3 regions of the Synechococcus sp. GEYO genome follow, and region 1 is predicted to be linked to each of the others. Evidence: predicted binding sites of a transcription regulator. Region 1 holds the regulator's gene; each other region holds the start of a gene.
What was found. Region 1 encodes NtcA, which controls nitrogen genes in cyanobacteria. Its sites were predicted from a motif close to GTANCNNNNGNTAC; they were not measured.
Positions count from the first base shown of each region.

Region 1 (4,157 bases):
GCTGGTATTTACCCTGCCGATCGCTGTAAGTGGTGTCGCAGGGATCGCCTTCAAAGAACAACAGCTGGCAGATGCCTTCATTGGCATAGATGCGGCAGTCAGCTCCTGAACTGTTACTGAATTCAAGCGTGAGATGCCCTTCCCAGCTGGCTTCAGCCGGTGTGGTGTTCACAATGATGCCTAGCCGCGCATAGGTGCTCTTACCAAGGCAGATCACGGTGATGTTCGGCGGAACTTTCATCTTTTCAAGAGCCACTCCCAGGCCGTAGGAATGAGCGGGAAGGATGAAATAGTCACCATCGTCATCATGGTGAAGCTCGGTTGGTTCAAGGTTTCCAGGATTGAACCGCTTGGGGTTCATCACAGTTCCAGGAACATGCTTGAAGATCAGAAATTCCTGAGGCGACAACCGCAGGTCGTAGCCATATGAGGAACATCCGAAGCTGAGCACAGGTGCCAGCTTCTGCTCAGGGTCGAGATGGCGAATCAACCCTTTCTGGAAGGGTTCGAGCATGCCAGCGGCAGCCTGTTCAGTGATCCAACGGTCATTTTTGAGCATCAGAAACCTTTGCGCAGTTCCGTCACTTGGTCGGCTAATCCCATGAGAGAGTCCGGAATCGACGGTCCTGTGATGATCACATCCATGGAACCAGGACGTGCATCCAGGCCTTCACGAACCTCAGATTCGTTGAGGTAGCCGAGATCTATGGCCAAGCCAAGTTCATCCAAAACCAACTGATCAAGATCGCCGCTAGCCAGGTGGCGACGACAGATCTGCCAGACCGCTTGGACAGCATCCACAGTTGTGGGGTCTGCTGAGCTGGCCTGATCCGAAAGACATCCCATCACAGCAGGTCTCATCCAGACCATGCGATCGCAAAGAGTGATCGCCGCATTAGGGCCCTGAGCCACACCACCTTTGAGGAACTGCATCACTGCAACACGACTACCAAGCCCAGCAGAACGCAAGGCTTGACTCAAAACTGTCCCGAAACTTCCTCGATAAGGGGCGGTATGCACATGCAACTGCCCTTCTGGAGCCACCAGATGCAGGGGCTGCTGTGGCTGGAGCGATGGCAGAGGATGCAAACCCGCACGGTTCAGAACCCGATGATCGGCACCGCTCTGCTGGCGGGGTCGATGGCTTGGGCTCAGGCTGGCGGTCATCTCGGTCGCTTCCATGTGACTGGAATCGAATCGACCCAGCGGAATTTGAATCTAGCGGCGAAAGCGCAAATCACAATCCCTTTGACACCATCCCTGGTGTCTCTACGCCAACTGGCAGGCTCAAGATCCCGATCCGGTTCCCCATGAACGAGACCCAGCGCAACGATGGCCGCCAACCCGCCGACCTCAGGTCCTTCTCGATCGACTGGGATCCCATGGGCTTCGCTCTGAGCTCTGTGATAGTGCACACCGGACGCACCACCGTGCTCTGCAGCGTCTGCCATGAAGAAGGCGTCCCGCGCTGGCGACGGGATCAGGGCCTGGGATGGCTCAGCGCTGAATATCGCCTGCTGCCGGGATCCACCCCTGATCGCCAGCGCAGGGAACTGATGAAACTGTCAGGACGTACCCAGGAGATCCAGCGCCTGATCGGCCGCAGTCTTCGCGCGGCAATCGACATGAAGGCGTTGGGTGAGAACACCCTGCTGATCGACTGCGATGTGATTCAGGCGGATGCGGGAACACGGACTGCAGCGATTACGGGGGCATGGCTCGCCCTGCAAAAGGCCTGCGAGCGGTTGGTTGCACAAGGTCGCATCAGCACTCATCCGGTCATCAACCAGGTGGCGGCTGTCTCTGTGGGACTGATCGAGGGGCATGCTCTGCTGGACTTGGACTACAGCGAAGACAGTCGGGCAGATGTGGATCTCAATGTGGTGATGAACAACTCCGGCGACCTATTGGAGTTGCAGGGCACTGCCGAAGGTGCACCATTCAGTCGCCAGCAGCTCAACAGCCTTCTGGACCTTGCCGAACCAGGGTTGACGCAGCTCATGGCTGCACAGCTGGATGCGCTCCATGAAGACTGAGCCAGGAGAACCGTGTTCGTTGCTACAGGGTGACCGCGCATCGCTCCTTAACTTCCCCGCATTGATGCGTTGGTCATGGCCGAAGTAATGCGCGGCTTTAGTCGGACTGCTCCCCAGCCTGGGCGTTCTGCAGAAACAAGCCTGACCAATGCGCCCAACCCTGCCAGCCGCACCCTGCTGGAAGTGATCCGTGATCTGGAAGGTGCCAGCACCGAAATGGTGGAACGGAACAAGACCATCTTTTTCCCAGGAGACCCGGCCGAGCGCGTCTATCTGATCCGACGAGGAGCTGTGCGTTTATCGAGGGTTTATGAGTCGGGTGAAGAGATCACCGTTGCCCTGCTGAGAGAAAACAGCCTGTTTGGCGTTCTCTCACTGCTCACCGGACATCGCTCCGATCGGTTTTATCACTCCGTGGCCTTCACCAGAGTGGAAATGGTGACAGCCCCAGCGAGCTCTGTACGCCAGGCGATCGAAGCGAACACCAGCGTGGGATTGCTTTTACTTCAGGGTCTCTCCAGCCGAATTCTGCAGACCGAGACGATGATTGAAACCCTCACGCACCGGGACATGTCCTCCCGGTTGGTGAGTTTTCTGCTTGTCCTCTGCAGAGACTTCGGGATGCCTGGCCCCCAGGGCATCACCATTGACCTGCGTTTGTCTCATCAGGCCATCGCTGAAGCGATCGGATCCACGCGTGTCACGATCACGCGTCTACTTGGCGATCTACGCAATTCAGGGCTGGTCGAAATTGACCGCAAGAAGATCACTGTTCTGGATCCGATTGCACTAGCCAAACGTTTCAGTTAACCCCGCGACAGGTGAAGATGGGCAGCACCTCAGCGGCCTGCCGCATGTTTGACGCATCGTGACCGGCTGGCTGCTGCTGCTTTCCCTGCTGATCCTCGGGGGCGTGCTCTCCACTCTTGGTGACCGACTGGGTTCGAGGGTCGGCAAAGCCCGGCTGAGCCTTTTCGGTCTTCGCCCACGTCAAACCGCGGTGGTGATCACTGTGCTCACGGGGAGCCTGATTAGTGCCTTGTCGCTTGGGCTGATGCTGCTGGTGAGCCGCCAGCTGCGCGTTGGTCTGTTTGAACTCAATGACCTCGAAGCCCGCCTGCGCAGCAGCCGCTCAGACCTGAAGGGAAGCCGCAAGGCTCAGCGCAAGGCACGGCAGCAACTCGAAGAGGCTCGGGCCGATGAAATCAAAGCCAGAAAGATCCTGGCGGATGCGCAGGCACGAGCCGGGGAGCTGCGCAGCACACTTCAACCCCTTCAGGAGCAGACACGCCGACTTGAGGCAGAACGGCAGAGACTCAGCCAGGACGTGCGCAACCGCGATGCGGAAATCCAACGCACGGATGATGAACTTCGAGCAGTGCGTCAACGCATCAGCTCAGGCGAAGCGGAGCTCCAGCAATTGGAGAAGAACCTGATAGCGCTGCGACGTGGAGATGTGGCCATCAGCAGTGGCCAGCCGCTGGCCACTGTCACGCTCAAGCTGGATCGTCCTGATCAAGCCCGGCAAGTGATTGACCAGGTGCTGCGGGAAGCCAATCTGCAGGCTTTTCAGAAGGTTCTGCCCGAACAGGCTCCTGATCGTCAGATCATCCTCGTACCCCGCCAGGACATTGAAAGGCTGGAACAAGCCATCCGAAAGCCTGGCACCTGGGTGGTGCTACTGCGCTCAGCGGCCAATGTGTTGCGCGGTGAGAGCGTGGTGTACGCCTTCCCGGATGTACGTCCCAATGTGGCCATCACCATTGAGGGAGAAGTTCTGGCCAAAACCACTCTTGCCAGCCAGGACACGAATCCAGAAGCGGTGCGAAACCTCATCAACCTTCTGCTGGCGTCGACTCTGTCGGAGGTGCGACGAAGAGGGTCCCTGAGTCAAGGCCTTCAATTTGATACCAACGCCGTCAACAGGCTCGCTCGGGAGCTGACCAAGCGCAGCGGTGGACGGGTTGATCTCGAGGCAATTGCGGTGCGGCGTAGTGAAACCGCTGATCCCATTGCCATCGAGCTGCGTCCAAGCCGCCCACTGCGCCCAACATCCACGCTTGAGGAAGAGAGTCCATGAACCGGATCGTCTCGGTTGACCCAGGGCGCAACAAGTGCGGC
Region 1 is NZ_UCNL01000013.1:36,394-40,550, forward strand. Features, by position in the region: gene dcd (dCTP deaminase) at 1-559, opposite strand, end outside; gene DXY37_RS12080 (cob(I)yrinic acid a,c-diamide adenosyltransferase) at 559-1,167, opposite strand; gene rph (ribonuclease PH) at 1,311-2,036, shown strand; gene ntcA (global nitrogen regulator NtcA) at 2,112-2,846, shown strand; gene DXY37_RS12095 (DUF3084 domain-containing protein) at 2,905-4,116, shown strand; gene DXY37_RS12100 (resolvase) at 4,113-4,157, shown strand, end outside.

Region 2 (4,157 bases), on a different contig from region 1:
GAACGATGATCATCACTGCAGACCATGGCAACGCCGAGCGAATGCAAGGCGATGACGGTCAAGCCTGGACGGCCCACACCACCAATCCTGTGCCATTGATCCTCGTGGAGGGAGAACGCAGAAAACTGCGCGGCATGGGCAATGCAATCCGCCTGCGGGATAACGGCGGGCTGGCCGACATCGCACCCACCCTTCTGCAGCTGCTCGATCTCGAGAAACCCGATGCCATGACCGGCAGCACCCTGATCGAACCAATCGAGACACCTGTGCCCTCCACCGCTCGCCTGCCACAACCGGTCTGATCGGCTCGGACATAAGATCTGCCCATGATTACTACCGTTCTTTCCTGGATCTGGATCGGCAGCGGCCTTTTGCTGATCCTGTTTGTGCTGCTGCACAGCCCCAAGGGTGATGGCATGGGTGGGCTCGCCGCCAGTGGTAGTACGTCGTTTACCAGTGCCAGCAGCGCTGAAGCGACTCTCAACCGCATCACCTGGACCACCCTGGCCATCTTTCTGACGCTGGCTGTGATCCTGAGTGCCGGCTGGCTGAACTAAATCAGCCGGGCCGACAACAACAGGTCCAAGCGGATCGCGACTTAATGAAATTGGGGAGAACCAATCCTTTCCGGATAGGCCTCTTCACCGTGCTCACGGACATCAACGCCAAGGTTTTCAGACTCTTCCGTCACTCGGAACGGAAGGCCAAGACCTCTTAAGACTGCTGCGATCAGCAGCGTCCCAAGGGCCGCCAACCCATAGGCCACAAGCACAACCTGAAACTGATCAACAATCAAGCCAACTCTGCCCTTCTCAGCAAAAACCTGCGCTGCGGGGTGAGTGGCGATCAGCTCAGTACTAGCGAAGACACCGGTCAGAATCGCGCCGACTGTGCCACCGACACCGTGGACGGCAAAGGTGTCGAGGGAATCATCAAAACGCAGCGAAACCTTGAGCTGCACAGAGCAATAACAAAGCAGACCAGTGATCGCACCGATCGCCATCCCAGCAGCTGGCGTCACAAACCCAGCCGCAGGGGTGATGCCCACCAGACCGGCCACAGCCCCGGTCGCCATACCGACAGCAGTGGGCTTGCCATCACGCCATGTCTCGATCAATGACCAAGCGACCAAGCCAGTTGCTGCAGAGATATGCGTCGTAGTGAAGGGGAGTTCCGCACCACTGACACTCAGCTGACTGCCGCCGTTGAAACCGAACCAGCCAAACCAGAGCAGACCAGTGCCGAGCAAGATCTGAGTCACATCGTGAGGTGGGCGCACCGAATTGGGCCACTGCTTGCGCCAGCCAACAAGGCCAGCAAGCAAGAGAGCAGAAACACCAGAGCTGATATGCACCACCGTGCCTCCAGCGAAATCAAGGTCTTTCCCAAGGCAACCACCTCCCCAGACCATATGGGCAAGAGGGGCATACACCACCAGGAGCCAAACAGGGGTGAAGACGCACCAGAAGCGAAAACTGATCCTCTCCACCAAGGCCCCTGAAATTAGAGCCGGAGTGATGATCGCGAACATGCCCTGAAAGAGAGCGAAGCTGAGGCCAGGTATCGCCAGGCCAGGCCAAATGTCAGGGACGTTCTCCAACATGGCGAAGGAGAAGGGATTACCAATGACGGCATTCAGAGCTCCGCCGTCGGAGAAGGCAAGACTGAATCCGAAGCTGACCCACACCAGCGTGGCGATGCCCATCATCACGAAGCTCATCGCCATCGTGTTGAGCACATTGCGAGCCTGAACGAATCCTCCGTAGAAAAACGCCAATCCAGGAGTCATCAGCAGCACAAGTGCCGCCGAGGTGAGGATCAGAGTGTTGTCGGCAGCCGAAAGTGAGGCATCACCTGCGTAAGCAGGCAGCAGGGCAGAACTCAGCAGCTGAAATGCTGGAACCACCAGAAGGGCGATCAAAAATCGCCTCAGACGAGGCTGAAACACGTGTTTTCAGTAACCCTCGATACCATTTCAGACCCTCTGCGCCAAAAACTGTTCACTGCGAACATTTTGAGGAGCAGAGGATTGGAGGCGTCCAGAACCGAGACGTCGACAAAAGCGCCACGGGCCGCCTGAATTCAATCCCGAGCTAACAACAAAAAAGCCCCGCAATAGCGGGGCCTAACAAGCCGCCGAGGCGGCTTTGATCGAGAAGCTGCGACTCAGTAGTCGAAATCGCCACCGCCCATGCCGCCACCGGCTGGTGCGGCGTCTTTTTTCTCGGGCATGTCTGCAACGATGCATTCGGTGGTCAGCACCATGCCTGCGATTGACGCAGCGTTCTGGAGACCGGAACGCGTCACCTTGGCGGGATCGACAATGCCGGCAGCCAGCATGTCGACATAGTCACCGTTGGCCGCGTTGTAGCCATCGTTGAAGTTCTTGGCCTTCACGTTTTCAGCCACAACAGCACCGTTGACGCCTGCGTTCTCAGCGATGCGCATCAGTGGTGCAGTCAGAGCTGCAGCCACAATGTTGGCTCCGATCAGCTCCTCTCCCTCCAGGCTGGACGATGCCCACTGCTCGAGTGTGGGAGCCAGGTGAGCCAGGGTGGTGCCACCTCCAGGAACGATGCCTTCTTCAACAGCAGCCTTGGTCGCGTTGATGGCATCCTCAAGCCGAAGCTTCTTGTCCTTCATCTCGGTTTCGGTGGCAGCACCCACCTTCACCACGGCAACACCACCGGCGAGCTTGGCAAGTCGCTCCTGAAGTTTCTCCTTGTCGTACGTGGACTCGGTTTCGTCCATCTGCTTACGGATCTGCTCACAACGCGCTTTCACGGCAACATCATTGCCTTCGGCCACGATCGTGGTGGTGTCCTTGTTGATGGTCACGCGACGCGCAGTGCCAAGCATCTCGATCTTGGCGTTCTCAAGCTTCAGACCGGCGTCTTCGGTGATCAATTGACCATTGGTCAGCACAGCCATGTCTTCCAGCATGGCTTTGCGTCGGTCACCAAAACCTGGAGCCTTCACCGCAGCCACGTTCAGGACACCGCGCAGACGGTTCACCACCAAAGTGGCAAGAGCTTCCTTCTCAATGTCCTCAGCGATGATCAGTAGAGGCTTGCCAGTGCGAGCAATCTGCTCGAGCACGGGCACGAGATCCTGCACGAGGCCGATCTTTTTGTCGGTGAGCAAAATGTAGGGCTCGTCCAGGACGGCTTCCATTCGCTCAGTGTCGGTGGCGAAATAGGGAGAGATGTACCCCTTGTCAAAGCGCATTCCCTCGGTGACCTCCAGCTCAGTGGTCATCGACTTGCCCTCTTCCAGGGAAATCACGCCCTCCTTGCCAACTTTGTCCATGGCGTCGGCGATCATCCGACCCACTTCCTCGTCGTTACCAGCGGAAATGGTGCCCACCTGGGCGATGGCATTGCTATCGGCAATCGGCTTGGCGTTTTCTTTGATCTTTTCGACCAGAAAATCCGATGCTTTGTCGATGCCCTTTTTCAGGGTGATGGCATTGGCTCCGGCAGCAACGTTGCGCAGGCCAGCCTTGACCATGGCATGGGCAAGAACGGTCGCAGTGGTGGTGCCGTCACCGGCTGCGTCGTTAGTCTTGGATGCAGCCTGACGAATCAGAGCAACACCAGTGTTCTCGATGTGGTCTTCGAGTTCGATCTCTTTGGCGATGGTGACGCCGTCATTGATGATCTGGGGAGCACCGAACTTCTTTTCAAGAACAACGTTGCGACCTTTGGGCCCGAGAGTCACAGCAACGGACTCGGCCAGGATGTCAATGCCCTTTTCAAGAGCGCGGCGAGCGTTCTCGTTGTAAATGATGCGCTTGGCCATGGGGGCGGAAATGGATGGAAAGGAATAGATGGTGACTACCGACCTGTCTCAGGCGTGTGGCAGTCAGGAGCCGGTCAGTTGACGATGGCGAGAATGTCCTTCTCGGAAAGGAGCACGAACTCATCGCTTCCGAGCTTGATGTCGGTGCCTGCGTACTTGCTGTAGAGGACCTTGTCGCCGACGCCCACTTCAGGAGACTGGCGGGAACCGTCGTCGTTGCGCTTACCAGGGCCAACTTGAACAACTTCGCCCACTTGAGGCTTTTCCTTCGCGGTGTCGGGGAGCAGGATGCCGCCGGAGGTTTTCTCCTCGGATTCTGAAACCTTGACGAAAACGCGATCGCCGAGGGGCTTAAC
Region 2 is NZ_UCNL01000006.1:86,039-90,195, forward strand. Features, by position in the region: gene gpmI (2,3-bisphosphoglycerate-independent phosphoglycerate mutase) at 1-302, shown strand, start outside; gene secG (preprotein translocase subunit SecG) at 327-557, shown strand; gene DXY37_RS04560 (ammonium transporter) at 599-1,948, opposite strand; gene groL (chaperonin GroEL) at 2,167-3,801, opposite strand; gene groES (co-chaperone GroES) at 3,876-4,157, opposite strand, start outside.
Region 2: a site for NtcA is predicted at 1,958-1,971, ahead of DXY37_RS04560 (ammonium transporter). Genes of this name have one in related genera too.

Region 3 (4,157 bases), on a different contig from region 1:
ACATCGTTGTAGGACCCGGCACCGAAGCGATTGCGGGCGAGGGACACATCCTCACAGCAGGTGGGATCGACACCCATATCCATTTCATCTGCCCCCAGCAGATTGAAACGGCGCTGGCCAGCGGCGTGACCACCCTGATGGGTGGAGGCACGGGTCCGGCAACCGGCACCAACGCCACCACATGCACCCCCGGAGCCTTCCACATCGGCAGGATGCTTCAGGCCGCCGAAGGGCTTCCAGTGAACTTGGGATTCTTCGGCAAGGGCAATGCCAGCACTCCCGAAGCCCTCGAAGAGCAGGTGCGTGCCGGAGCCTGCGGCCTCAAGCTCCATGAAGACTGGGGAACCACACCGGCCTCGATCGATGCCTGCCTTTCAGTGGCCGATCGGATGGATGTGCAGGTCTGCATTCACACCGACACGCTGAACGAAGCCGGTTTCGTTGAAGACACGATTGCCGCCATCAAAGGGCGAACGATTCACACCTTCCATACCGAGGGCGCAGGTGGTGGACATGCCCCGGACATCATCAAAATCTGCGGCGAAACCAACGTGCTGCCCAGCAGCACCAACCCCACTCGGCCTTACACCACCAACACGCTCGAGGAACACCTCGACATGCTGATGGTCTGCCACCATCTGGATCCAAAAATTCCCGAAGACGTGGCCTTTGCCGAGTCACGCATCCGCCGCGAAACGATTGCGGCAGAAGACATCCTTCACGACCTTGGTGCCTTCTCAATTATTGCCAGTGACTCCCAGGCGATGGGTCGTGTCGGCGAGGTAATCACCCGAACCTTCCAGACAGCGCACAAGATGAAAGTGCAGCGAGGCCCGCTGCCTGAAGACTCCAGCCGCAATGACAACCATCGACTGAAGCGATACATCGCCAAGGTGACCATCAATCCTGCACTCGCCCATGGCATCAGCAGCGAAGTGGGATCCATCGAAACCGGCAAGCTTGCTGATCTGGTGCTTTGGAAACCAGGCTTCTTCGGCATCCGACCTGAGCTGGTGATCAAGGGCGGCTCGATTGTCTGGGCTCAGATGGGTGATGCCAACGCTTCAATTCCCACCCCGGGCCCAGTGCACGGCCGCCCGATGTTTGGCGCCTACGGCAAAGCTCTCGCCCCCAGTTGCCTCACTTTCATGAGCGCTGCTGCGATGGATGCCGATCTCAAACAACAGTTGGGACTTGAACGAACTTGTGTGGCGGTCGCAGACACCCGCGGAGTCAGCAAAAGCTCCCTGAAGCTCAACTCCGCCCTGCCGAAGATGAGCGTCGACCCTCAGACCTATGAGGTGTTCGCTGATGGCCGGCTGCTCAGCTGCGAGCCCGCCGACGTGCTGCCACTCGCCCAGCGCTACCTCTTGTTGTGAATCATTCCCTGCTGGTGATTCAACACGTTGATCACGAGGGTCCTGATCGAATCCATGAACTCGCAATGCAACGAGGCATGAGCATCCAGACGATCCGTCCAGATCTCGGCGAGCTCCTACCCGACCCGGACAACACTCCAGACACCATTGCTGTGGTGCTTGGAGGACCGATGGGGGTGAACCAGCGCAACGACCCAAAGATGGATTGGCTTCGGCTTGAACTGGAGTGGCTGTCGCGCTGGCATCGGCAGAAAAAACCAGTGTTGGGGATCTGCCTGGGAGCCCAGCTGCTGGCTGTGGCGGCTGGAGGATCGGTGGAGCCGCTCAGCGTGGGAGAACCCCCTGCACCACTGAAGGAACTGGGGATTGGAGCCATCCACTGGCTAGTCAACCCCAGCGAAGAACCGCTGCTCCATGGCCTTGATCCCAGTGCACTGGTCCTGCACTGGCATGGCGACCGGATCCGACTCCCCAATGACGCCAGCTTGCTTGGTTCGTCGTTGCACTGCCCCGAGCAGGTGTTCAAAATCGACCGCCATGCCGTTGGCCTTCAGTGCCACCTCGAAATTTCGGGAGCAAACCTGGAGCGATGGATTCAAGCTGACGCCGCTTACATCGTTAGCGCAATGGGAAAGAACGGAGCCGATCAGCTTCGCAAAGACTGGAAGCGACTGGGCGGGCATCTGCAAAAGAGTGGAACCCAGTTGTTCACCAATTTGTTCAGACAGCTACAAAACATCAACAGCCACTGAATCCAAAACTTTTCGAAACTGGTATCAGCTTGAACACCAACACAACAATCCACCCAATCACAATCAATTTGTAGTCATCACTACACAACGTTCACTTCATCCTTGGGTGAAGCGCAGTACGACTCAGGCCATGGAACGGGGACCTGAGCTTGCTTCGGAGAACTGATCATGAGCACGCTTCTCTATCGCGGTCACACCTACGACCAGCGCAAAGAATGTGCGACAAAACCAGCTATCAAGCTCACTTATCGCCGGCAGGTCTATCAAGCACGCCACGCAGAGGCCAAGCGAGCAAGAGTCGAATTGAAATACCGAGGTGTCGCCTACATCCGCTGATTGGAGCTGATACAAGCCGTCCTCGCTGAAGATGACTTGTAAAAATCTGACTTAAGCCGCTTGAGGCAGGGGTCTGACCCCATGCAGTTGGGGTTTAGCAGCCGACGTCGTCGCTGCCATCAGCGATGGGATCCGCGCGCTGTTGTAGATGCGGAATTCATGCTCCAGAGACACTCCAGGCTTTCGAACAGCCTGGTTCAACACCACAGAGCCATCAGGATCAGAGATGGATCGGTGAAACGTGCGCGGAGGAATACGCAGGATGTCGCCACCACTTTCAAGCCGAACAATGTGAAACGGCTGCTCCCAGAGCAGATTCACCAAATAAAACGTTCGTCCGCCACTGGCGGCCAAAAGATTGTCTTCCTGATTGGGATGCATATAAAACTGCCAGGCCCCTGTTTCGGGGTCATCCGGTGGGCTCACGGCAGGGCCGGAGTGAATCACCAGGTCACGGGCATTGGACGTCTCAACCGTGACGTCAAAGAAATGCACAGAAGGCGTGTCGCGAAACCGCTCGAAAGACAACAGTTCGAACATCACCGATGGGCCGAGTCATGACCCGAATACTTAATTGTTTTTACCGAGACTTCTCGGCTCAAACGGTGCCTTCGGTAACGGTTCAGCCACCTAAGTAAGCCATTTCCGCGTGAGGTGGCGCGCCTGAAGCAGCCCTGCCCTCTTCGCTGTAATGGTCAAGTCTCCGCTGCCAGAGATTACAGATCGCTCGCTCCAGGTCATCGTCACTCGTCAAAGCCGGTTTCAGATCCGTTCCTCGAGCTGCAAACAAACAAGTGAAGGCTTGTCCGTCAGCGGTGATGCGCAGTCGATTGCAGTCTCCGCAAAACGGCTCACTGATGGAGGCGATCACACCAATGGCAGCGACCCCATCGCGATAACGCCAACGAAGGGCAGTACCACCAGGTGATCGACCGAGTGACGACAACGGCCATTGGCGGCTGATGCGATCGACCATCACGGCTGCAGGCAAAACCTGCTCCATGGCCCAACCGTTGCGATTGCCCACATCCATGTATTCGATCAAACGCAGCTCCAGCCGTTGCTGACGCGCCAACATTGCTAGAGGAATCAACTGATCGTCGTTCACGCCCCGCTGGATCACCGCATTGAGCTTCAAAGCGCCAACAGCGGGGTCAAATCCGGCCGAACGAGCCGCCTCGAGTCCCGCCAGCACCTGCTGAATCAAACGGTTTCCAGCCGATTCCCCACCGCGCAGGCCAGCCATGCGCGCCACCACCTCACCCTCGACCGCATCAAGACTGATGGTGATCCGTTCGAGGCCAGCTGCACGAAGAGCACGGGCCCGTTCCTGCGTCAGCAAGACTCCGTTGCTGGTGAGTGCCACCTGCCGCAGACCCTGCAGAGGATTGCCAGGAGTGGCACGCCCCAAGGCAACCTGCTCCAGCAGCGGGAGCAGCCGATCGCTCAGTAACGGTTCGCCTCCAGTGAGCCGCAGGGTGTGGGCCCCCAACCGGGAAGCAACCCGGATCAGTCGCAATTGCTGCTTAAGGCTGAGCAGACCTGGGGGATCCACAGCATCGGGGCAGCAATAAGGACAGGCCAGATTGCAGCGTGCCGTGAGCGACATCCGCAGCACCCCGAGCGCTCGAGCCCGCTGGTCAATCGGGGGAGATGCGGCAATCATCCCGTTAACGCTGCCAGATCAATG
Region 3 is NZ_UCNL01000007.1:228,442-232,598, forward strand. Features, by position in the region: gene ureC (urease subunit alpha) at 1-1,379, shown strand, start outside; gene DXY37_RS06185 (type 1 glutamine amidotransferase) at 1,376-2,131, shown strand; gene DXY37_RS06190 (DUF4278 domain-containing protein) at 2,300-2,467, shown strand; gene DXY37_RS06195 (redox protein) at 2,519-3,007, opposite strand; gene DXY37_RS06200 (GTP 3',8-cyclase MoaA) at 3,090-4,133, opposite strand; gene DXY37_RS06205 (molybdenum cofactor guanylyltransferase) at 4,130-4,157, opposite strand, start outside.
Region 3: a site for NtcA is predicted at 2,202-2,215, ahead of DXY37_RS06190 (DUF4278 domain-containing protein). Genes of this name have one in related genera too.